DNA from 2 places in the Streptomyces sp. NPDC054757 genome. Region 1 is predicted to be linked to the other one. Evidence: riboswitches for the same ligand, from Rfam matches in the RefSeq annotation. Region 1 holds a riboswitch; the other holds the start of a gene.
What was found. A riboswitch is a leader RNA that binds a small molecule or an ion and turns the genes downstream of it on or off. The one in region 1 is predicted to bind cyclic di-AMP.
Positions count from the first base shown of each region.

Region 1 (7,068 bases):
TGTTCGAGCACGGCCTCGGGCACGAAACCGTTCTTGATCTCGATGACCAGCCGCAGCCCGTGCGCCCGGTCGGTGAGGTCCTTCAGGTCCGCGATGCCCTGGAGCTTCTTCGACGCCACCAGGTCCTTGATCTTCGCCCGCACCTTCTCCGGGCCGACCGCGAAGGGCAGTTCGGTGACGACGATGCCCTTGCGGCGCGCCGTGACGTTCTCCACGGTGGCCGTCGCACGGATCTTGAAGGTGCCGCGCCCGCGCTCGTACGCGTCCCTGATCCCGTCGAGACCCACGATCCGGCCGCCGGTCGGCAGATCGGGGCCCGGCACGAAGCGCATCAGGGTGTCGAGATCGGCGCCCGGGTGCTTGATCAGATGGCGGGCCGCCGCGATGATCTCGCCCAGATTGTGCGGGGGCATATTGGTGGCCATCCCGACCGCGATCCCGGACGAGCCGTTCACCAGGAGGTTCGGGTAGGCCGCCGGGAGCACGCCGGGCTCGCGCTCCTGGCCGTCGTAGTTCGGCTCGAAGTCGACCGTGTTCTCGTCGATCGACTCGGTCATCAGTGACGTGGCGTCAGCCATCCGGCACTCGGTGTACCGCATCGCGGCCGGCGGGTCGTCGTTGCCGAGCGAGCCGAAGTTGCCGTGTCCGTCGACCAGCGGGAGCCGCATGGAGAAGGACTGCGAGAGCCGCACCAGGGCGTCGTAGATCGAGGCGTCGCCGTGCGGGTGCAGCTTGCCCATGACCTCGCCGACGACCCGGGCGCACTTCACATAGCTGCGGTCGGGCCGCAGCCCCATCTCGTTCATCTGGTAGAGAATGCGCCGGTGTACGGGCTTCATGCCGTCACGGGCGTCCGGCAGGGCCCGTGAGTAGATCACCGAGTACGCGTACTCCAGGAAGGAGCCCTGCATTTCATCGACCACGTCGATGTCGAGAATCTTCTCCTCGAAGTCCTCCGGCGGCGGGGTCTTCGTGCTGCGGCGGGCCATCGCTGCTGCGGCTCCTTCACGTGCCTGGTCCGGTACTGACGCCGACCATTGTGGACTGTCCCACCGACAACGCCGACCGCGACCCGTGCACACCGGGATGGCTCCCGGCTGTCGGTGCGCTTGCATACAGTGGCAGGACTGCATTCCAACGCGGTCAACACACGCGATCGAAGGGACGTACATGCCCATGGGTCACACGGCCACGGCCGAGGCCGCCTCCGGCGGCCTGACAGCGACCGAGCACCGGCTGGCCAACGGCCTGCGGGTGGTGCTCTCCGAGGACCACCTGACCCCGGTCGCCGCGGTCTGCCTCTGGTACGACGTCGGTTCACGCCACGAGGTCAAGGGCCGTACCGGACTCGCCCACCTCTTCGAGCACCTGATGTTCCAGGGTTCGGGACAGGTCGAGGGCAACGGCCACTTCGAGCTGGTGCAGGGGGCCGGAGGCTCGCTCAACGGCACCACCAGCTTCGAGCGCACCAACTACTTCGAGACGATGCCCGCGCACCAGCTGGAGTTGGCGCTCTGGCTGGAGGCCGACCGGATGGGCTCCCTCCTCGCCGCGCTCGACGAGGAGTCCATGGAGAACCAGCGGGACGTCGTCAAGAACGAACGCCGCCAGCGCTACGACAACGTGCCGTACGGCACGGCGTTCGAGAAGCTGACCGCACTCTCCTACCCGGAGGGCCATCCGTACCACCACACGCCGATCGGCTCCATGGCCGACCTGGACGCGGCGACGCTGGAGGACGCGCGGGCGTTCTTCCGTACGAACTACGCGCCCAACAACGCCGTCCTCTCGGTTGTCGGCGACATCGACCCGGAGCAGACGCTCGCCTGGGTGGAGAAGTACTTCGGCACCATCCCCTCCCACGACGGCAAGCAGCCGCCGCGGGACGGCTCACTGCCCGACACCCTCGGTGGCGAGGTGCGCGAGGAGCTGTACGAGGAGGTGCCGTCGCGCGCCCTGATGGCCGCCTACCGGCTCCCCGAGGACGGCACCCGCGCGTGCGACGCCGCGGACATCGCGCTGACGATCCTGGGCGGCGGCGAGTCGTCACTGCTCCACAACAGGCTGGTGCGCCGGGACCGTACGGCGGTCGCGGCCGGCTTCGGTCTGCTGCGGCTCTCCGGCGCCCCCTCGCTCGGCTGGCTGGACGTCAAGACGTCCGGCGGTGTCGAGGTCCCGCAGATCGAGGCGGCCGTCGACGAGGAACTGGCCCGCTTCGCGGCCGAGGGCCCCACGGCCGAGGAGATGGAGCGCGCGCAGGCCCAGCTGGAGCGCGAGTGGCTCGACCGGCTCGGTACGGTCGCCGGCCGCGCCGACGAACTGTGCAGGTACGCCGTGCTGTTCGGCGACCCGCAGCTGGCGCTGACCGCGGTGGGCCGGGTGCTGGACATCACGGCCGACGAGGTGCAGGCGGTCGCCAAGGCCCGGCTGCGCCCCGACAACAGGGCTGTCCTGGTGTACGAGCCCGTCACCGCCGATGAGCCCGAAGAGACCCGTGCGGACGCCGAATCCGACCCGGCCACCGCAGCCACCGACAGCAACAGCACAGAGGCGGACCAGTGACCGACCCCGCGGCCGTGACCATGACCTTCCACCCGCAGCCCCAGGCGGGTGCCCCCAGGCCCTGGGCCTTCCCGGCCCCCGAGCGCTCCACCCTGCCCAACGGGCTGACGGTGCTGCGCTGCGACCGCCCGGGACAGCAGGTCGTCGCTGTCGAGATCAGCCTCGACGCCCCGCTGGACGCCGAGCCCGAGGGGCTCGACGGCATTGCCACGATCATGGCGAGGGCCTTCTCCGAGGGCACCGACAAGCACAGCGCGGAGGAGTTCGCCGCCGAGCTGGAGCGCTGCGGCGCCACCCTCGACGCGCACGCCGACCACCCCGGTGTCCGGGTCTCCCTCGAAGTCCCGGTCTCCCGGCTGCCCAAGGCGCTCGGCCTGCTCGCCGACGCGCTGCGGGCGCCTGCCTTCGCCCCGAGCGAGGTCGAGCGGATCGTGGGCAACCGGCTTGACGAGATCCCGCACGAGCTGGCCAACCCGGCCCGCCGCGCTGCCAAGCAGCTCTCCAAGGAGCTGTTCCCGGCCACCGCCCGTATGTCGCGTCCGCGCCAGGGCACCGAGGAGACCGTGGGGCGTATCGACGCGGCCGGTGTCCGCGCCTTCTACGACGCGTACGTCCGCCCGTCCACGGCCACCGCGGTCGTCGTCGGCGACCTGGCGGGGACCGACCTGGACGCGGTGCTCGCCGAGACCCTCGGCGAGTGGAAGGGCAACGCGGGCACGCCCCGCCCGGTCCCCCCGATCACCGCGGACGACACCGGCCGGGTGGTCGTCGTGGACCGCCCGGGTGCGGTCCAGACCCAGCTGCTGATCGGCCGGATCGGCGCGGACCGGCACGACCGTGTCTGGCCCGCCCAGGTCCTCGGCACCTACTGCCTGGGCGGCACGCTCACCTCCCGTCTGGACCGAGTCCTGCGTGAGGAGAAGGGTTACACCTACGGAGTGCGGGCCTTCAGCCAGGTGATCCGCTCGGCCGCCGACGGGACGGGCGCCGCCATGCTCGCCATCAGCGGTTCGGTGGACACCGAGTCGACCGGGCCCGCGCTCGACGACCTCTGGAAGGTCCTGAGGACGCTGGCCGCGGGCGGGCTGACCGACGCCGAGCGGGATGTCGCCGTACAGAACCTGGTGGGGGTCGCCCCGCTGAAGTACGAGACGGCCGCCGCGGTCGCGGCCACCCTCGCCGACCAGGTCGAGCAGCATCTGCCGGACGACTTCCAGGCCCAGCTGTACGCCCGTCTCGCCGCGACCGGCACGGTCGAGGCGACCGCCGCCGTGGTCTCCGCCTTCCCCGACGACCGGCTGGTGACGGTGCTGGTCGGGGACGCCGCGCAGATCGTGGAGCCGGTCAGGGCGCTGGGCATCGGGGAAGTGACCGTGGTCAGCGGCTGAGCGCGCCGGCCGCCCCTGCCACAGGGCGGCCCATGCTGCGGGGTCCCGGCGGGCGGTGAGTCCGCCGGGACCCCGTCCGTTCGCGGCGGGGTCCGTTGCCCGGGCTGTCCCGAGGCCGCGCGGCCAGGCCCGGTACCGGCTGCGGGCAGCTGGACATGGGCCGCTGGGTACCGGCTGTCGGGGATGGGCTGCTGGACGTCGGATGTGGGATGTGGGATGTGCGACAGAATCCGCTGTCCGTTTGGTGCGGCCGGGACCGACGGCTTAGCGTCACACTCGCTGTCCGTCGGACATAAGCCGCGACCGCGGCGCCGGACAGCGATCGCCGAGTCCCCGTCAGGCGCGAGCCGGGGGAGCCGGGGACCCACTCAGTCCCTGGGGTGAATCGGGGCCGCTCCGCAGGGGCGGGCCCGTAGGGGACCTTCCTGCTCCGAACCCGTCAGCTAACCCGGTAGGCGACAGGGAAGGAAAGGACCAGCCCCTCCATGGCGTTCAGCCGTCCCACCGGCAAGCACCGTGCCCCCAACCGCCCGGCCCGCACGGACCACCCGAGCCGTCCGAACCGCAGGGCCGTCGGCATCGCCGGAGCCGCCACCCTCGCAACAGCCGGTGTCATCGGCGCCCTCGCCTCCCCGGCGGTGGCCGACGGCGCGCAGGTCTCCACCGCGCAGGAAGCCCGTCTCGACCGGACCATCCTCGTGGGGGACACGGTCGCCGACCGGATAGCCGCCCAGGCCACCGCACAGCAGCACGAGGCCGACCACGCCGAGGCCGTGGCGAAGGCCAGGGCCAGGGCGGCAGCGAAGGCGAAGGCCGAGCGGGAACACGCCGCCAGGGCTGCCGAACAGCGCGCGGCCCGCGCCCAGGCCCGTGAACGCCTCAACGCCTATGTGGTCCCGGTCGCCGACTCGTACGTCTCCACCGGCTACAAGACCGGTGGCAGCCTCTGGTCCTCCGGCAGCCACACCGGTATCGACTTCCATGCCGCGAGTGGCACCCCGGTCCACGCCGTCGGCGCCGGCACGGTCGTGGAGGCCGGCTGGGGCGGTGCGTACGGCAACAACATCGTCATCCGGATGCATGACGGCACGTACACGCAGTACGGCCATCTCTCGTCCATCGGCGTCTCGGTCGGCCAGTCCGTCACTCCGGGCCGGCGGATCGGGCTCTCCGGCGCCACCGGCAACGTCACGGGCCCGCACCTCCACTTCGAGGCCCGCACGGGTCCCGACTACGGCTCGGACATCGACCCCGTCGCTTATCTGCGCTCGCACGGCGTCCACGTCTGACCCGGCAGGGCCCCGGGCGGTCCACGTCCGACCCCGGCAGGCCCGGGCGAGCCACGTGTGCCCCCGGCCGGTCCCCGGCCGGTCCTCTTCCGCCGCCCCGGCGCGTCCGCCGCGCGCCGGGGCCACTCGCGTTCCGGATCCGCGCACGAGGCATTTCCAGCGCCCGGTGTTCGCACGGCCGGTTTCTGCCTGGCCAAAAGATATCCATGATTTACCGGGGGCCTTCGGGAATTGACCCGCCCTGCCATAGAGTCACCGCACAGCTGTGGACAGGCCGCGATAGGCGGACGTCGATGCGGAGGTTGGGGCATGCGTATTCCCGCGCATTCGGTATGCACGGCAATCCGTGACGACATCATCTCGGGGGTGTACGAGCGCGGCGGCCGGCTGACCGAGGAGGTGCTCGCGCGCCGTTACGGCGTCTCGCGGGTCCCGGTCCGCGAGGCTCTGCGGACCCTGGAGTCCGAGGGGTTCGTGGTCACCCGCCGCCATGCGGGCGCCTGTGTCGCCGAACCGACCGAGCGTGAGGCGGCCGACCTGCTGGAGATGCGGATGCTGCTGGAGCCGATGGGCGCGGCGCGCGCCGCGCAGCGGCGGACCGAAGCCCATCTGAAAGTGCTGCGCGGCCTGGTGAGGCTGGGGCAGGAGCGGGCCGGGCGGGGGCAGGGCGAGGACCTGCGGTCTCTCGGCGGCTGGTTCCACGAGACGCTCGCGCAGGCATCGGGCAGCTCGGCGCTGACCACGCTGCTGGGCCAGCTGCGGCAGAAGATCGGCTGGATGTACGCCGTCGAGCAGCCGGTCCTTCCGGTCGTGTCCTGGGCCGAGCACGGCTCGATCGTGGACGCGGTGGCGCGCGGCGACGCGGAGCGGGCCCGTGCGCTCACCGCTCTGCACGCGGAGCACGCCAGGGCGGCGCACCGGCTGCGGAAACCGGGGCGCGGGAAGGATCCGAAACATGCCGTAAACACTGTCGGCATCACCGATTAACAGTGCTGCCGTATACAGGGAGCAGATAATTTCGGCTTGCCGGCCGCTGCTCTTTCGCGCCCGTCCGAGAGGAATCCGGTAATCCATCTCCTCTTTCGTGCTGTCTTTTTCTGTGCAGTCTTTTTATGTTCTGCTTTTCGGATGTTCCGGTGCGTTCGCTGCGCAGCCGCATGCCCGGCACCCGGAAAGACAGAATACTCAGACGGTCTCGGGGAGTTCGTCGAGCCCGTCGGTGACCAGCTTGGCCAGCCGGTCCAGGGCGGCGTCGGCGCCCTCCACGTCCGAGGTGAGCACGATCTCCTCGCCGCCCTCCACGCCCAGGCCGAGTACGGCGAGCATCGATGCGGCGTTCACCGGGTTGCTGCCGTTCTTCGCGATCGTCACCGGCACCCCCGAAGCCGTGGTGGCACGGACGAAGATGGAGGCCGGTCGGGCGTGCAGTCCCTCGGTCCAGCCGACCTTGACGCGACGCTCAGCCATGGTGTTGCCCTTCGAGTTCTGCGACAGTTGTCTAGACCATTCTTGCACGGGTGTACCGTGGTGCGGCTCTGCCGGATCACCAGCCTGCACCGCTCCCCGTGCCACCGCGACCCGTACGCTTTCAGCATGCAGCCCCCGCTGGAGGAGAACCCGCACCAGGAGTACCCGGCCCACTGGGAAGCGGACGTGGTGCTGCGCGACGGCGGCACCGCGCGGATCCGGCCGATCACCACCGAGGACGCCGACCGGCTGGTGAGCTTCTACGAGCTGGTCTCACCCGAGTCGAAGTACTACCGGTTCTTCGCACCGTACCCCCGGCTCTCCGCCAAGGACGTCCACCGCTTCACCCATCACGACTACGT
Region 1 is NZ_JBSHBW010000013.1:64,831-71,898, forward strand. It holds gene ACWGKJ_RS17615 (DNA gyrase/topoisomerase IV subunit A) at 1-989, opposite strand, end outside; gene ACWGKJ_RS17620 (M16 family metallopeptidase) at 1,171-2,562, shown strand; gene ACWGKJ_RS17625 (M16 family metallopeptidase) at 2,583-3,950, shown strand; cyclic di-AMP (ydaO/yuaA leader) riboswitch at 4,264-4,423, shown strand; gene ACWGKJ_RS17630 (M23 family metallopeptidase) at 4,436-5,239, shown strand; gene ACWGKJ_RS17635 (GntR family transcriptional regulator) at 5,549-6,226, shown strand; gene ACWGKJ_RS17640 (HPr family phosphocarrier protein) at 6,425-6,706, opposite strand; gene ACWGKJ_RS17645 (bifunctional acetate--CoA ligase family protein/GNAT family N-acetyltransferase) at 6,833-7,068, shown strand, end outside.

Region 2 (7,068 bases), on a different contig from region 1:
GGCGGCTACCGTCGAGGAGTGACCGACAACAGCACCGCAGACCCGGCCCCCACCCTCTTCACCTGGGAGTTCGCGACCGATCCGTACCCCGCGTACGCCTGGCTGCGGGAGCACGCGCCCGTCCACAGGACCGCGCTGCCCAGCGGGGTGGAGGCCTGGCTGGTGACGCGGTACGCGGACGCTCGGGCGGCGCTCGCCGACCCCCGGCTGTCGAAGAACCCGGCGCACCACGCCGAGTCCCCGCACGCCAAGGGCAAGACCGGGATCCCGGGGGAGCGCAAGGCGGAGCTGATGACGCATCTGCTGAACATCGACCCGCCGGACCACACCCGGCTGCGGCGGCTGGTCTCCAAGGCGTTCACCCCGCGCACCGTCGCGCTCTTCGCCCCGCGGGTGCAGGAGCTGACGGACCGGCTGATCGACGGCTTCGTGGCGGACGGGAAGGCCGACCTCATCCATGACCTGGCCTTTCCGCTCCCCATCTACGCCATCTGCGATCTGCTCGGCGTCCCGCGCGAGGACCAGGACGACTTCCGGGACTGGGCGGGGATGATGATCCGTCACGGCGGCGGACCGCGCGGCGGGGTCGCGCGCTCGGTCAAGAAGATGCGGAACTACCTCGCCGAACTCATCCACCGCAAGCGGGAGAACCCCGGTGACGACCTCATCTCCGGTCTCATCAGGGCGAGCGACCACGGCGAGCACCTGACCGAGAACGAAGCCGCCGCGATGGCGTTCATCCTGCTCTTCGCCGGGTTCGAGACGACGGTCAACCTCATCGGCAACGGGATGTACGCGCTGCTCCGCAACCCGGAGCAGCGTGCGCGCCTTGAGACCTCACTGGCGGCCGGGGAGACCGGCCTCCTCGCCACCGGGGTCGAGGAACTGCTGCGCTACGACGGGCCGGTGGAGCTGGCCACCTGGCGGTTCGCCACCGAACCGCTGACCCTGGGCGGGCAGTCCGTCGCGGAGGGCGATCCCGTACTCGTCGTGCTGGCCGCCGCCGACCGCGACCCGGAGCGCTTCACCGAGCCGGACACGCTGGACCTCGGACGCACCGACAACCAGCACCTCGGCTACGGGCACGGCATCCACTACTGCCTCGGCGCGCCCCTGGCCAGACTGGAGGCGCAGACGGCGCTCGCCACCCTGTTGCGGCGCCTGCCCGGCCTGCGTCTGGCGGTGGGGCCCGACGAGATGCGGTGGCGCGGCGGGCTCATCATGCGGGGACTGCGCACGCTCCCGGTGGAGTTCGGGGACGCGTCGGATCCTGTCGGACCCTCAGTCTGACCAGGGCTGAAGTGACGTGCCGTCAAGAATGTGACTTTCACGTGATCTCCGCTGCATCGACTTGTGACTGACGTTCGAGTGCGGCTACGTTCACCCCTCAACTCATCCGTCACACGGAAGGCCACCGCATGCGCACCGGGAACGGTCGGCACCGCCGCCCCCGTCAGGCTCCAGCTCTAGTCGTAGCGGCAGGAGTCACGGGCTCGGCCATCGCCCTTCCGCTGCTGGCGTCGACCGGCGCCCACGCGGCCGACGCCACGACCTGGGACCGGGTGGCGCTGTGCGAGAGCGGCGGCATCTGGAGCGCCGACCTGGGCAACGGGCACTACGGCGGCCTCCAGTTCTCGCAGGCGGCCTGGGACAAGTACGGCGGCGGGCAGTACGCGATCCGCCCCGACCTGGCGAGCCGCTCCCAGCAGATAGCCGTGGCCGAGAAGGCGTACGCGGCCGAGGGGGCGAAGTTCTGGGCCAGTTGTGCGGCCGTCGCCGGGCTGACGAAGGACGACGCGGACACGGCCACCGTGGACCCGGGCTCCCCGGCCACCACGAGCCCCACTCCTTCGAAGCCGGCCGGCTCTGACGGGGGATCGAAGAGCACGAATACGGACGGATCGGGGCAGAAGTCATCGAAGGGGACGAGTTCGAGCCCGTCCGACTCCTCCTCCCCCACGGGCTCGCCCTCATCGGACTCCTCTCCTTCGGACTCTCCTTCCGGCTCCTCCTCCGGGTCGTCCTCGCCGTCATCTGACGCATCTTCGGATACATCAGGCACATCAGGCGCATCGGGCGGATCCGGCAGACCCGACTCTTCGGCTCATGCGGACGCCTCGGACTCCGCCTCGCCGTCCACTTCTGACCCGGCGACACCCGCCGACTCCGCCAACGGAGATGCTCCGGCGTCTCCGGACACTTCCGGGGCGGGCAGACACCGGGGCGGAGAGTCCGCCGACGGCCCCGGTGCGCACCGCGACGAGTCCGGGCGGCATGCCTCGCGCGGGGGAAACCCCTCCCGGAATGACGCCCGTACGGACGGCAGCTACACCGTCCGGGCGGGTGACAACCTCTGGTCCATCGCGAAGGCCCATGATCTGCCCGGCGGATGGCCCGCGCTCTACGCGGCGAACCATCGGACGGTCGGAGCCGATCCGGACTTCATCGTCCCTGGCCAGAGCCTTGATCTCGACCAAAATCAGGGGTAGTTAGCGCCTGTATGTCCGCTTCTGTTCGAGTGAGACATGGCTCTCGTCGGTCCGGCTGAATGTCCGTACTGTCCACCCGGCGCATGTCGCCTCTCACCTGCGAAAACGGGACATGCGCGGTCGTAAACCCGGGATTTGCTCGCCGATGTTCATCTTTGAATATCGGGGTGTCCTGTGATTACGGTCAGACCGCTCGCACCGCGGGCCTCTTCGATCGCCACGCCGAATCCTGCCATCGGTCGAGGGGAAGCAGTTGACGCTAAGAAGCGCCGCAGGCAGGAGCGGGGGACCCAGGTAAGCGCCGGGTCCGGCCGTCCGTTCAGAGTCAGAGAACGGCACGAACCGGGACCGGCTTGGGGTGAAGCTGTGCGCTAGGCCGCGCAGCCGGGCAACTCATTGGCCCGAACCCGACAGCTCACCTCGTAGGCGTCGGTGAGGAGATTCTTCATGCTGTTTTCCAGCAAGTCCAAGCACCGTCGCCCCTCGAAGGCCGTCCGCGTCGCCACCCTCGCCGGTGTCGCCGGAGCGGCTGTGGCCGTGCCGCTGATCGGTGCGACCTCCGCATCCGCCGCCTCGGTCTCCACCTGGGACGCCGTCGCGCAGTGCGAGTCCGGTGGCAACTGGTCCACCAACACGGGCAACGGTTACTACGGCGGCCTGCAGTTCAACAACTCCAGCTGGGCCGCCGCCGGTGGTACGCAGTACGCGCCCCGCGCCGACCTCGCCACCAAGGGCCAGCAGATCGCCACGGCCGAGAAGCTCCTCGCCATGCAGGGCCCGGGTGCCTGGTCCTGCGCCGGTGCCGGCGGCCTGACCAGCGGTGGTCCCAGCCCGGACGTCTCCACCTCTTCGAACGGCTCCTCGTCGTCCAGCGCCGACCAGCAGAGCGGCCACAGCGACCAGCAGGCCGCTTCGCGCAGCGAGGCCCGCACCAGTGCGCCGGCCGCCCCGAAGCACGCCGCCCCCCGCCACGCCGCGCCCACCACGATCAAGAAGGGTGACGGCGAGTACAAGGTCAAGGCCGGCGACACCCTCTCCACGATCGCCAAGGCCGAGCACGTCCGCGGTGGCTGGAAGAAGGTCTACGACCTGAACAAGGACATCGTGAAGCAGGCCGACCTGATCTACCCCGGTCAGCAGCTCCACCTGAGCTGATATCAGCTCTCCCCCCAGCACCCCCGGCCCGGCGCGACTCCCCCGTACGCGCCGGGCCGGGGGTCTCTCCGCCGGGGCCGCATCCCGGCCCACAGCTCGGCCGACGGGGGGCCGCCAGCGGGTTACCGCCTGGTAGGTATGCTGACTTTCATACTGTCTTGCGATCTTTTGGGCCCTTTTTCGTCCCAGGGTCCGGGCGCCCTGCCGACTGAGCCCCCCGGGCCGGTTAGGCTCTTGGCGCAAGGCCAAAGAGACCCTGCGCCCATAGCGTCACATCCCAGAAGGAGATGCTAGTGCCGTCCATCGACGTCGTCGTAGCCCGGGAAATCCTGGACTCCCGAGGCAACCCCACGGTCGAGGTCGAGGTCGGCCTCGACGACGGCAGCACGGGCCGTGCCGCCGTCCCGTCCGGCGCCTCCACCGGTGCGTTCGAGGCCATCGAGTTGCGCGACGGTGACCCCAACCGCTACCAGGGCAAGGGTGTCGAGAAGGCAGTCCTCGCCGTCATCGAGCAGATCGGCCCGGAGCTCGTCGGCTACGACGCCACCGAGCAGCGCCTGATCGACCAGGCGATGTTCGACCTGGACGCGACGGAGAACAAGGGCTCCCTCGGCGCCAACGCCATCCTCGGCGTCTCGCTCGCCGTGGCGCACGCCGCTTCCGAGGCTTCCGACCTCCCGCTCTTCCGCTACCTGGGCGGCCCGAACGCGCACCTGCTGCCCGTTCCGATGATGAACATCCTGAACGGCGGGTCGCACGCCGACTCCAACGTCGACATCCAGGAGTTCATGATCGCGCCGATCGGCGCCGAGTCCTTCTCGGAGGCGCTGCGCTGGGGCGCCGAGGTCTACCACACCCTCAAGAAGGTCCTGAAGACCAAGGGCCTGTCGACCGGCCTCGGCGACGAGGGCGGCTTCGCGCCGAACCTGGAGTCGAACCGCGCCGCTCTCGACCTCATCATCGAGGCCATCAAGGAGGCCGGTTACGCGCCGGGCAAGGACATCGCGCTCGCGCTCGACGTCGCCGCCTCCGAGTTCTACAAGGACGGCACGTACGAGTTCGAGGGCAAGTCCCGCTCGGCCGCCGAGATGACCGAGTACTACGAGGAGCTCGTCGCCTCGTACCCGCTCGTCTCCATCGAGGACCCGCTGTACGAGGACGACTGGGACGGCTGGAAGGTCATCACCGACAAGCTGGGCGCCAAGGTCCAGATCGTCGGCGACGACCTCTTCGTCACCAACCCGGAGCGGCTGGCCCGCGGTATCGAGGAGGGCTCAGCCAACGCCCTGCTCGTCAAGGTCAACCAGATCGGTTCGCTGACCGAGACCCTGGACGCCGTCGAGCTGGCCCAGCGCAACGGCTTCAAGTGCATGATGTCGCACCGCTCCGGCGAGACCGAGGACGTCACCATCGCCGACCTCGCGGTCGCCGTGAACTGCGGCCAGATCAAGACCGGCGCCCCGGCCCGCTCGGACCGCGTCGCCAAGTACAACCAGCTGCTGCGCATCGAGGAGATCCTCGACGACGCCGCGGTCTACGCGGGCCGCTCGGCGTTCCCGCGCTTCCGCTCCAACTGATCGGGCCGCAGCACCGCATAGCTGAATCAGCTGAATCAGCAGCGAAGGCGCAGCCACGCGCAGCCGTCCCCGTACCCGGTCCCGTACCGTGTCCGGGGACGGACGTGCGTGTGTAACGGGGAGGCGGCATGGCAGGGAACCGGGACCGGTTCTCCACCGCGACCAGACTCAGGGTGCTCGGTGAGCAGACCGCGGCCCGTGTCTACCGCTCCCAGTCCAGGCGCCAGGCGCGCAGACCCCGGCTCACCGGCCGGGCGGCGATACTGCTGATGGTGCTCTGCACCCTGGTGGTGGCGCTCGCCTACCCGATGCGGCAGTACGTGTCGCAGCGGGGCGACATCGCCGACCAGCGGCGCCAGGTCAGCGACGCGAAGGCGCGCGTCGAGGAGCTGCGGGACCAGAAGGCCCGCCTCCAGGACAACGCGTACGTGGAGCGGCTGGCCCGTGAGCAACTGCACTTCGTGCGGCCGGGGGAGACCAACTACACCATGGTCGACCCCGACTCCCGCACCCAGCACTCCGCGGGCAAGGGCGCCGCGGACCGGCCGTGGTACTCCAACGTGTGGGACGGCGTGGACAGCGCGGACCGCACCAAGGCGCCGTAGCCCGGGGGCGCCGGACCTCCGGGCCACGGACCGGTGGTGCCTCGTCGGCCACCGGCTCCGCGTACGCCCCGTAAGCACGCGCCCCGTGCACCGGCACCCCGCTCCACCGGCACACCCGCCCCACCCCCATCCCCTTCACAGCCACTCAGATCCAAGGCAGGCATGGAAACGCCCCCTCCGCAGACCGAACGTACCGAGCCCACCGACGCGGACATCAGCGCGTTCAAGGAGCAGCTCGGCCGACCGCCCCGCGGGCTGCGCGCCATCGCGCACCGCTGCCCGTGCGGCAACCCGGACGTCGTCGAGACGGCCCCGCGTCTGGAGGACGGCACGCCGTTTCCGACGACGTACTACCTGACCTGCCCGCGTGCCGCCTCCGCGATCGGAACGCTGGAGGCGAACGGGGTGATGAAGGAGATGACCGAGCGGCTGGGCACCGACCCGGAACTGGCCGCCGCCTACCGGGCCGCACACGAGGACTACCTGGCGCGCCGCGACGCCATCGAGGTCCTGGAGGGCTTCCCGAGCGCGGGCGGGATGCCGGACCGGGTCAAGTGCCTGCACGTCCTGGTGGGCCACTCGCTGGCCGCGGGGCCGGGCGTCAACCCGCTGGGGGACGAGGCGATCGCGATGCTGCCCGAGTGGTGGGCGAAGGGCCCGTGCGTGCCGCGGGCGCGGGACGGCGAGGGCTCCGCCCCGCTGGGCGACTGAGGATCGGGGCCGGGCGGAGATGGCTCCGCGCGGCCCGGTGACTGAGGATCAGGGCCGGGACGGAACCCCGGCCCCACGAGAGGACACCCATATGACCCGCGTCGCTGCCATTGACTGCGGCACGAACTCCATCCGTCTGCTCGTCGCGGACGCCGACCCCGCCACCGGTGAACTCGTCGATCTGGACCGGCGGATGACCATCGTCCGGCTCGGCCAGGACGTCGACCGGACGGGCCGGCTCGCCCCCGAGGCGCTGGAGCGGACCTTCGCGGCCTGTACGGAGTACGCCGAGGTCATCAAGGCCCATGGCGCCGTACATCTCCGCTTCGTCGCCACCTCGGCGTCCCGGGACGCCGAGAACCGCGACGAGTTCGTCAGCGGGGTGCGCGACATCCTCGGTGTCGAACCCGAGGTGATCACGGGAGACCAGGAGGCCGAGTTCTCCTTCACCGGCGCGACGAAGGAGCTGGCCGGCCAGGGCGGCGAGTACCTGGTGGTGGACATCGGCGGCGGCTCCACCGAGTTCGTCGT
Region 2 is NZ_JBSHBW010000021.1:35,406-42,473, forward strand. It holds gene ACWGKJ_RS23440 (nucleoside triphosphate pyrophosphohydrolase) at 1-22, shown strand, start outside; gene ACWGKJ_RS23445 (cytochrome P450 family protein) at 19-1,290, shown strand; gene ACWGKJ_RS23450 (transglycosylase family protein) at 1,419-2,489, shown strand; cyclic di-AMP (ydaO/yuaA leader) riboswitch at 2,747-2,933, shown strand; gene ACWGKJ_RS23455 (transglycosylase family protein) at 2,937-3,644, shown strand; gene eno (phosphopyruvate hydratase) at 3,932-5,221, shown strand; gene ACWGKJ_RS23465 (FtsB family cell division protein) at 5,350-5,826, shown strand; gene ACWGKJ_RS23470 (DUF501 domain-containing protein) at 5,989-6,537, shown strand; gene ACWGKJ_RS23475 (Ppx/GppA phosphatase family protein) at 6,629-7,068, shown strand, end outside.
Region 2: linked by a shared signal. The riboswitch ahead of ACWGKJ_RS23455 (transglycosylase family protein) and the one ahead of ACWGKJ_RS17630 (M23 family metallopeptidase) in region 1 are both predicted to bind cyclic di-AMP.